Regions from separate parts of the Hymenobacter arcticus genome, predicted to be linked through region 1. Evidence: riboswitches for the same ligand, from Rfam matches in the RefSeq annotation. Region 1 holds a riboswitch; each other region holds the start of a gene.
What was found. A riboswitch is a leader RNA that binds a small molecule or an ion and turns the genes downstream of it on or off. The one in region 1 is predicted to bind cobalamin.
Positions count from the first base shown of each region.

Region 2: another riboswitch for cobalamin. It lies ahead of ACYVGC_RS15525 (acyl-CoA thioesterase); the one in region 1 lies ahead of ACYVGC_RS06660 (TroA family protein).
Region 3: another riboswitch for cobalamin. It lies ahead of ACYVGC_RS06130 (TonB-dependent receptor); the one in region 1 lies ahead of ACYVGC_RS06660 (TroA family protein).

Region 1 covers NZ_BAAGXF010000003.1:45,942-49,210, forward strand. The annotation lists gene ACYVGC_RS06655 (iron chelate uptake ABC transporter family permease subunit) at 1-756, opposite strand, end outside; gene ACYVGC_RS06660 (TroA family protein) at 753-1,910, opposite strand; cobalamin riboswitch at 2,027-2,225, opposite strand; gene ACYVGC_RS06665 (SDR family NAD(P)-dependent oxidoreductase) at 2,294-3,031, opposite strand; gene ACYVGC_RS06670 (glycoside hydrolase family 1 protein) at 3,144-3,269, opposite strand, start outside.
Region 2 covers NZ_BAAGXF010000009.1:46,184-49,452, reverse strand. The annotation lists gene ACYVGC_RS15530 (class I SAM-dependent rRNA methyltransferase) at 45-1,238, shown strand; gene ACYVGC_RS15525 (acyl-CoA thioesterase) at 1,367-1,771, opposite strand; cobalamin riboswitch at 1,939-2,136, opposite strand; gene crtD (phytoene desaturase family protein) at 2,233-3,269, shown strand, end outside.
Region 3 covers NZ_BAAGXF010000002.1:598,332-601,600, reverse strand. The annotation lists gene ACYVGC_RS06140 (cation diffusion facilitator family transporter) at 1-456, shown strand, start outside; gene ACYVGC_RS06135 (DNA-3-methyladenine glycosylase) at 547-1,170, opposite strand; cobalamin riboswitch at 1,326-1,547, shown strand; gene ACYVGC_RS06130 (TonB-dependent receptor) at 1,713-3,269, shown strand, end outside.

The DNA of each region.
Region 1 (3,269 bases):
CAGGCTGCGGGCGTAGTTTTCGCCCAGCAGCAAGGCATTCAGCGGCTTGGCCGAGGCCATGGCTAGTACCAAGCCGGCCCCAACCACCGTGGCTAGCACCGTCAGGTGCGGCCCCGTGACGCCGCCCAGCGCCCCAAACGTCCAGAGTAAATACTCCTGAATTTGCTCGGGGGCGCTGAAATACTGCCATAGGCTGACGATGGCCCCGGTCACGCTGGCCACCATCAGGCCCACAATGAGCAGCACCACATTGTCGCACACCCGCGCCGCCAGGGTTAGCACCAGGGACATTACCAGGGCCGCGCCGGCCGTGGCCGCCAGCACCAGCGCCCAGCTGCCGGCCAGCCCCAGCTGCCGCACGGCCAGGGCACTCGTCACGCCGCCGCCCGTGAGCATTACCAGGGCCACGCCCAGCCCCGCGCCCGCCGTGAGGCCCAGCGCCGACGGCCCGGCCAGCGGGTTGCGGAAGAGCGTCTGCATCTGCAAGCCGCTCACGGCCAGACCACTACCTACGGCTAGCGCCGTAAGTGCTTTGGGCAGCCTGATTTGATGCACAATGAAAGCCGTGGCCGTGTCGGCCGCCGGACCGTAGCCCAGCAGGTGGCGCGCCACCGTGCCCACCGGAATGCGCACCGGCCCCAGCGCCACATCGAGCACGAAGGCCACCACAACCAGCACAACCAGCAGCAGGAGCCCCTGCACCAGCCGGGGGCCGGGCCGCGCAGCGGGGCCCGGTGCAAGCGAGGGCTGGCTCATCGCAGTGGTTGGTAATAGCGGAGCGTCCAGGTGGGCAGCAGCTCGGGGTGTAGAATGTGGAGCAGGTCGGCCAGTAGCAGGTCGGGGTGCATGGCCCCCGATTCCCAGTAGTCGTTGGAGCCCTGGGCGTTGGTACGCAGGGTGTTATTGAAAATCCGGTTGTTCCGGACGGGGGCGAAAGCGGCGTAGCGGGCATCCTGCGCCAGCAGGCCGGCTTTGGAGGTAAGCGTGCCAATGTGCAGCCAGTAGTCGGCCGCCAGCGCCACCGGGGCTACTGCCTCAAACGACAAGGCTACGCTGCCACCGGGGGCCTTGGTGCGGTCCCAGTGGTAGGTGGCACCCGCGTCGCGCAGAAACTGGGCCATGTAGCTATCCGCATCGGGCACGTACCACACGTCTTTAAAGGGCAGGCCGACCACTACGCTGGGTTGCCGGGTGGCCTGCTTGCCCAGCGCGGCCAGGCGCTGGTACTCGCGGGCCACGGCGTCGAACTTTTGGTTGACCACGACTTCCTTGTTGAGCAGGGCGGCCAGCACTTTCACCCACTCGGCGCGGGCCAGGGGCGTGGTCTCGACCCACTCCGAATTGATAATGACCGGGATACCCGCCGCGTGCAGGGTTTGAAATTGGTCGGCGCGCTCGCCGGGCCAGCCGGTGGTCATTACCAGGTCGGGGTGGTGGGCCACCAGCAGCTCGTTGTTCAGCTCCTTGCCCTGGCCTACCTCGTAGAGCTGGCCGGTGGCAATGCGCTGCCGCACCCGCGCCGCCGACACGTACTGCAAGCTGCCCACGCCCACCAGCACATCGGCGGCCCCCAGAAAATCGGCCAGCGCCACGTGCATCGACGACAAGCCTACGAGGCTGCGAATCGGCGTTTCGATAACCTGCGCATCGGGGTAGCCGGCCGGGCGCGCGGCCCCGCGCGGCACCAGCAGGTAGCGCCTGGCCGTGGCCGCCGGCTCGGTGGGGATTTGAATGGTGATTACCTTGTAGTTACCCGCGTACGCCAGGCGAAAGCCCTTGGCGTATTGCACCGAGGTGCGCCCGGGCGCCGGGGCCGGGCGGGCGGGCACGGCGGGGCGAGCTACTGGCACCGCCGTGCCCGCCCGGGCGGGCCGCACTTGCCCCAGCCCAACCAGGTGGCTCGTTAGCAAAGTAGCTAGTAAACAACTAGTTCGCCAGGTAAAAAAAGGGGAAGCTAGGCCCCCGGCGCGGCCGGGGGTAGGCGAGGAGTGGGGCATGGTACGGCGCGCTTTTCTACCGAAAGCGGTGGGTGAAGGAGGCAACGGCAGGTCTTCTGACTTCCCCCCGGCCGATGGCCTTCCCATTCCCGCAAGAACAGTGGCGCCACGTATCGGCCGGTTGGCAACTGGGGTCACAGCAGCGGCGACTGTCTCGGTTTCGCACCGAATTCCCTTTTAAAGCCGCCCCGCACCGCGGAAGCGACTACCCTTGCTCGGTTGCAAAGGTAGCACTGCCCGCCAGTGGCTGGCCCCTTGGCCCCAGGGCTGCCCGCGCCACCGTTCGGCCCCGCGGCCTACAAGTGGTCGAGGCGCCCGCCATCCACGCGCATCTCGGCGCCCTGCACAAAGGCGGCATCGTCGGAGGCGAGGTAGGCCACGGCGGCGGCCACGTCTTCGGGCTTGCCCACGTCGCTGGGGTTGATTTTTTCGACGCCCGACTTCACGTTGGGGTTGTTCCAGAGCATGGGCGTGTCGATGGCCCCCGGCAGCACTACGTTGGTACGCAGGCCTTTGGGCTTGCCCTCAATCACCGATGAGCGGGTGAGCGACAGTACGGCGGCCTTGGCGGCGGCGTAGGGGGCCACCAGCGCCTCGGTGGCCACGGCGTGGATGCTGGCTACGTTCACGATGTTGCCGCCCGGCTTCATGTGCAAAAACGCCTGCTTGGTGAAGTAAAACGCGCCCAGCAAGTCCACGCCCAGCACACGCAGCCAGTCGTCGCCGGTGAGTTCTTCGAGGGGCTTAAAATGCATGAGGCCCGCGTTATTCACCACCACGTCGAGGCGGCCAAACTTGGTGAGCGTGGCGGCCACGGTAGCAATTACCTGGTCTTCCTGGGCTACGTTGCAGAGGCTGGTGAGCACGTCGGGCGCGCCGGCATCTTTCAGCACGGGGGCGGCCTGGTCGAGGTTGGCCTGGTTGATATCGGCCAGCACGAGGCGGGCGCCTTCCGAAGCCAGGCGCTTGGCAATGGCCAGGCCGATGCCGCTGGCCCCACCCGTAATTATGACTACTTTATCCTGGAAACGCATGATGTAGAGCGGTGTAGCGTGGACTCTGCGAGTCCGCGCGTGGGAACGTTAGGGTAAGAGATTGGCAAGTGGCGCAACGCGCGGACTCGCAGAGTCCACGCTACCTCCTTACTTAATGGTTGGCTTGCAGCGGCGCGTTGGCGGTGGTGGTAGAGGGCTGGGCCTGGGCCTGCTGGCTGGCCTCTTTTTGCTGCCGGGCCCAGGCGGCGTTGCTTTCCTGGGGCATGATGAGGGGCAC
Region 2 (3,269 bases), on a different contig from region 1:
CAGACGACCTTTGTACTAATTAGCAACACTCAAGTACCAAGCTCATGCCCGCCACCATCGTCCTCAAAAACGGAAAAGACCACTCCCTGCGCCGCCGCCACCCCTGGGTATTTTCGGGGGCCATTGCCCGCGCCCTGGGCGAGCCGGCCGAGGGCGCGGCCGTGCGCGTAGAGACCCAGGCGGGTGAATTACTGGGCGTGGGCCACTACTCGGGCAGCGGCTCCATCGCGGTGCGCATGCTGGATTTTGGGCCGGAAGCGGAAATGCCAACCGCTGATTTCTGGGTGAAGCGCCTGGCCAATGCCTACGCGCTGCGCCAGCGCCTAGCCCTCACGGGCACGGCCGATACCAACGTTTTCCGGCTGGTGCACGCCGAGGGCGACGGCCTACCGGGCCTCATCATCGACGTGTATGGCGACGTGGCCGTGGTGCAGGCGCACAGCGTGGGCATGTACCGCGCCCGCCCCGAAATAGCTGATGCCCTGCAAGTTGTGTTTGGCGACAAGCTGCGCGCCATCTACGACAAGAGCGCCGAAACCACGCCCGGCCACGCCGTAGGCGACAACAAGAATGGCTACCTCTTCGGTGAAAGCACCGGCCAAGAGCACTTGGTGCACGAAAACGGCCACCAGTTTGCCGTGGACTGGGAAACGGGCCAGAAAACCGGTTTCTTCATCGACCAGCGCGACAACCGCGCCCTGCTGGCCCGCTACTCGCCCGGTCGCCGCGTGCTCAATACGTTTTGCTACACCGGCGGCTTCTCGGTGTACGCCCTCGAAGCCGGCGCCGAGTTGGTGCACTCCGTCGATAGCAGTAAGAAAGCTATTGCTTTAACTGAGCGCAATGCCGAGCTTTCGCACCACGCTGACCGCCACGCCGCCTACCCCGACGACGTGCTCACCTTCCTCAAAAGCCACTCGGCCGAGTACGACCTGCTGGTGCTCGACCCGCCCGCGTTTGCTAAGCACCTCAGCGCCCGCCACGCCGCCCTCATGGGCTACAAGCGCCTCAACGCGGCCGGCATTGCCCACCTCGCACCGGGCGGTCTGCTGTTCACGTTCTCGTGCTCGCAAGTAGTTAGCCCTGAGTTGTTTGAGGGCGCCGTACTGGCCGCCGCTATTGAGGCTGGCCGGCCGGCGCGCATCCTGCACCGCCTCACCCAGCCCGCCGACCACCCGGTAAGCCTCTTTCACCCCGAGGGCGCGTACTTGAAGGGCCTGGTGCTGGCTGTGGAGTAACTCGCAGAAAATCAGAACGTCATGCTGAACGCAGTGAAGCACCTCGCTCGCGCCGCTGGATTAATAACTCTAGCGGCGTAAGCGAGGTGCTTCACTGCGTTCAGCATGACGTTTTTTTTACCCACACTTTACACTGTCGCTTCCACCGGCCTAAGTGGCGTGGGGCGGCGCTGGTCGTCCACGGCCACGAACGTGAACGAGCCAGTCACGGCTAGCAGCCGACCCTCCGCGTACATCTGCTCTACAAATAGCTCGACGCGCACTTGCAGGCTAGTACGGCCCACATGCACCACATTACCAATGAGTTCGACCAGCGTGCCGCCGGGGATGGGGTGCGTAAAATCCACTTTATCGGAGGATACCGTCACCATTTTGAGGCGCGAAAAGCGGGTAGCCGTGATGAAGGCCACCTCGTCCATCAGCATGAGCGTGGCCCCGCCGAAGAGCGTGTCGTAGTGGTTAGTCGTGTTCGGAAATACGGCTTTGAAGATGCGCGTTTCGGCGCGGGCAATCTGGTCGGCGAGGGCTATCATAGGGCTGAAAAGAAAAAATGACGCGTCCACGGCGCTCGTTTTTTCATCTTCTCCCAACTTGCTAAAGCACTCATTCAGACCCAGCTACGCCCGCCCCGGCCACCGCACACGCAATAGCCGGGCCGCCAGCGTGCCAAACCTGATGCGGAGCCCCAAAGCGCGGAGGAAGCATCAAATGGCGGCCGGCAGGTCTCCTGACTTTGTACCATGCCACCCCCTCCTTCTCGGCCGAAGCCAATGGAAACTTGCGGGGTGGCACTGGGTGGGTACTTACAGTAGCGCGTCTGTGCGGGAGTTTCACCCGCTTCCCTTTTCATTCCGATGGCCCAGGCGGGCAGTCGAAAACCGGCCGCTGGTTGATTTATAAAAAATCGAAGCAGCAGTAAACCGCCGCGAAGGTAGCGCGTATTTTCGGCGGGCCGAGGCAAACTTATCACCCCGGACTAGCGGTTAGCAGCGTAGTGTTTACGAAAAAGAAACTTTCGCCCACCCGTCAGCCCGTGGCCATTATTGGGGCGGGCGTGGCGGGGCTGGCCGCCGCGGCGCGGCTAGCGGTGGCCGGGCACCCGGTCACGGTATTTGAGGCCAGCAGTTCGTTTGGGGGCAAAATGCACCAGTTTGAACTGCCCGGCGGCTACCGCTTCGACGCGGGGCCGTCGCTGTTCACGCTGCCGCAGCTGGTGGACGATGTCTTCCGGCTGGCCCACTGCGACCCGGCCGACTACTTCCGCTACGAGCGCCTCGACCCCATCACCAACTACTTCTTTGCCGACGGCACGCGCCTCACCGCCTGGGCCGACGCGGCGAAGTTTGCCGCCGAGGTCGAGCAAAAGCTGGGTACACCGGCCGCCGCCGTGGCGCAGTTTCTGGCCCGTAGCGGCCGGGCCTACAATGCCACGGCGGGCACCTTTTTGCACAAGTCGCTGCATAAAGCGGGCACCTACCTCAGCTCCGAAACGCTGAAGGCCGTGGCCGCCCTGCCCAGCCTGGGCCTCACCGGCACCATGCACGCCCGCCACGAAAAGGCCTTTGGTCAGGACGCGCGCTTAGTGCAACTCTTTGACCGTTACGCTACTTACAATGGCTCCGACCCCTACCAGGCCCCGGCCACGCTTTCGCTCATTCCGCACCTGGAGCACGGCATTGGCGCGTTTTACCCCGAGGGTGGCATCTACGCCATTGCCAGCAGCCTGCACCGGCTGGCCGAGGAGTTTGGGGTGAAATTTCGGTTCAACGAGCCGGTGCGCGAGATTCTCACGGCCGGCCCCCTCATCACCGGCCTGCGCACCGACCTCGATATTTACGACTTCACGCAGGTGGTCAGCAACATGGACGTGGTGCCCACCTACCGCCGCCTGCTACCCAGCCAGCCAGCCCCCGAGCGCACCCTGAGCCAGCCGCGCTCATCGTCGGCACTCATTTTTTACTGGGGCATAGCCCGCGAATTTGCAGAGCTAGACCTGCACAATATCTTCTTCTCGGCCGATTATAAGGCCGA
Region 3 (3,269 bases), on a different contig from region 1:
GGCGCGGCGCTGGCGCTGGGCGGCTTCATCCTCTACAACGGCTACAAGATGCTGCGCAGCGCCGTGGGCGGCCTCATGGACGAGAGCGACATCAGTACCGTGGCCGAAGTCATTGCCGAGCTACAGCGCCTGCGCCGCCCCGCCTGGATTGACGTGCACAACCTGCGCGTGCAGCGCTACGGCGCCAACCTGCACATCGACTGCCACATGCAGATGCCCTATTATTTCTCGCTGGAGAAGGTGCACACCGAGCTGCACGAGATTGAGGAGCTGATTCGGGCCCGCTTCGCCGCCGTCGAAATCGAGATGTTTGTGCACGCCGACCCCTGCTCGTTTGCCGCCTGCTCGCTGTGCCACATGCCCGAGTGCCCCGTGCGCCGCCACCCCTTCGAGCAGGAAATCGTGTGGGATATCCACAACGCCGTGAAGGACGAGCGCCACCACCTTGTCATTTAACAGTTATCAATTAACATTTAACAGCTTTTCCACTCGCCTAGTGTGTTAAGAAGCACTATTAAATGTTAATTGATAACTATTAAATGAAAGTCACTTGGCTGGACTCGTCCACTTGCTGTCTTTCACCCGAAAGCGCCAGGGCAGGGCCACGGCTTCATCGCCAGCGTACTCCAGCCCTACGCGCGAGCTGGCGATAACCTGCTCATCAGCAAGTACTTCGCCGGCATCTTCTATCCAGATGCGGGGGCCGCTGAGCAACTCGCCGTTGAGGGCCGGCGTGAGGCCTAGCGCCTGGCTGAGCACGCCGGGGCCGGCGGTGAGGTTGCGGGCCAGCTTGGGCAGGCCGCGGCGGCGCAGCATAATCTCTTGTCCCTCAAGTGGTTCTATGGCCCGAATAAGCACCGCATCGGGGTGCGCCGCATCATTCGCAGTGAGGTTGAATAGGGTGTGCACCCGGTACACGGTGTAGAGGTAGGCGTGGCCGCCGGGCTGGTACAGGGCCTGCGCCTGCCGGGCCTTGCGCTGCAAATGCAGCGTAATGCTGGGGTCGCCCTCGTGCCGGTAGGCCTCCGTTTCGACGATGCGGCCGGTGGTCAGCTCGCCATCGATTTCGGTACATACCACCTTACCCAGCAGTTCGCGGGCAATGGTGAGTACATCGGAGCGCTGGAAGAAGGCCAGGGGGAGCACGTTTTTGTCTGAAATAACTGTCATGGCGAGCGTAACGAAGTGGAGCGCGGCAATCGCACCTGAACGACTTAGGTGTACTTCGTTCTGGGGCGATTGCCGCGCTCCACTTCGTTACGCTCGCCATGGCAGACGGTTTTGATGCGTCTGGCAGGGGCCACACGCGTGCCCGCAAAGTATTGTACCTTTGCCCTTGCCACGGTGACCAGACTCCTACCCACGGAGCGAGGTTGAAAAGGGAATCCGGTTCAAGGCCGGAGCTGTCCCCGCAACTGTACGCGCTACATCGGGGTGGGCACCCCAAGCCACTGCCGGCCTTGGTTATCAGCTGATAATCAGGCTAGTGGGAAGGCCGCCCACCCGGCAGCGCAAGCCAGGAGACCTGCCAGGGCATTACCAGGTTCAGCGCTCGCGGAGGACGAGCGGAGAATGAGAGCACCCGCCCCACCCGGTTCACCCGAACCGCTACCCGGCAGCTGCTTTCAGCCTCAGCCCCAGCGTGTTTTCTGGCTTCGGCCGGTAAGCTTCGTGAAGGTTTTGAGCTGAATTTTCGCTTGAAAATTTAGTTCGTGTTGATTTCGCTCCTTTCCAACGCTCCTTTTCCCAGCCCCCGCGGCTGGCGGCTACCCAGCGCCCTCTTGGCGGCGCTGCTGGCCGCCGGCCCCACCGCGCACGCCCAAACCACCCCGGCCCCGCGCCCCGACACGCTGCTGAGCACCCGCCGCCACCGGCTGGCCGAGGTGCGGGTGCAGGCCGTGCGGCCCAGTCGCTTTGCCGTGGGCAGCCGGCAGGTGGTGCTCGATTCGCTGGCCCTGGCGCAATACCGGGGCGGCACCCTGGTGGAGCTGCTGGAGGAGCGCACACCGCTGTATTTCAAGAACTACGGGCCGGGGCAGCTGGCTTCCATTGCGCTGCGAGGCACGGCTTCGCGCCACACGGCAGTGCTGTGGCAGGGGTTTAATATCAATATTCCATCGCTGGGCGAGGCCGATTTTGCCATTTTGCCGGTGGGCGCGGCTACTAGCATTGCGGTGCAGCCGGGGCCGGCGGCGGCGCTCTACGGCAGCGGGGCCATTGGCGGGGTGGTGCTGCTCGATACCGAAACCGACTGGCAGCCCGGCCTGCGCGGCAGCCTGCAAGCTGATGCGGGCAGCTTTGGCCTGCGCGGCGGCAGCCTGGCGGTGCGCGGGGCTACGGCCCGCGTGGCGGCCCGCACCACCGCCAGCTGGCGCACCGCCCAAAACGACTACCCCTACACCCTGCAAGAGGCGCGGGGAACGGCGCGCTACCGCCTCACCAACGCGGTGCTGCACCACCAGTGGAGCCTGAGCCAGGACGTGGCCCTGCGCCTGGGCGCGGCCGGCGAGCTCACGGCTACCGCCTGGCTCACCGACACCGACCGCGACATCATGCCCAGCGTGTACGCCGCGCCCACCCAAACCCGGGAGTTTGACCAGAGCCGCCGCCTGCTGCTGGGCTACCGGCACCTGGCTTCGGCCCGGCGGCAGTGGTCGGTGCGCGGGGCGTGGTTTGAGGACGTGCTCGACTACCAGGATGGCGGCGCCATCAGCCGCTCGCGCATGCGCACCACCCAGGTCCAGGCCGAGCACACCGCCGCGCTGGGTGAGCGCGGCAGCCTGCGCGTGGGCGCTGAGGCCCAGCATTTTGCCGCGGCCATCGATGGCTACGGCCCCACCGCCGTATCTGAAAACCGGGCCGCCGCCTTTGCCCTCCTGCGCTACGACCCGCGCCCCGGCCTGCGGCTGTCGGGCAACCTGCGCCAGGCGCTTTTGCCCGGCGGGGCGACCCCACTCACGCCCACCGTGGGCGTGGAGTGGGACTGGCTAGGCCGCCAAACCGCCCTCACTGACTCAACCCACTCGGTGCTCACGCTCAAGGCCAGCGCCTCGCGCAGCTACCGCGCGCCCACGCTTAATGAGCGCTACTGGCGGCCCGGCGGCAACCCCGACCTGCGCCCCGAAACCGGCTGGGGCTATGAGGCGGGCGCGCAGCTGCGCTACCCCCTCGGCTCGCGGGCCAGCCTGCTGTTCGAAGCCACCGCCTTCCACCAGCTCGTGGACGACTGGGTGCAGTGGATACCTAATAATCAGGGTATCTGGAGCCCC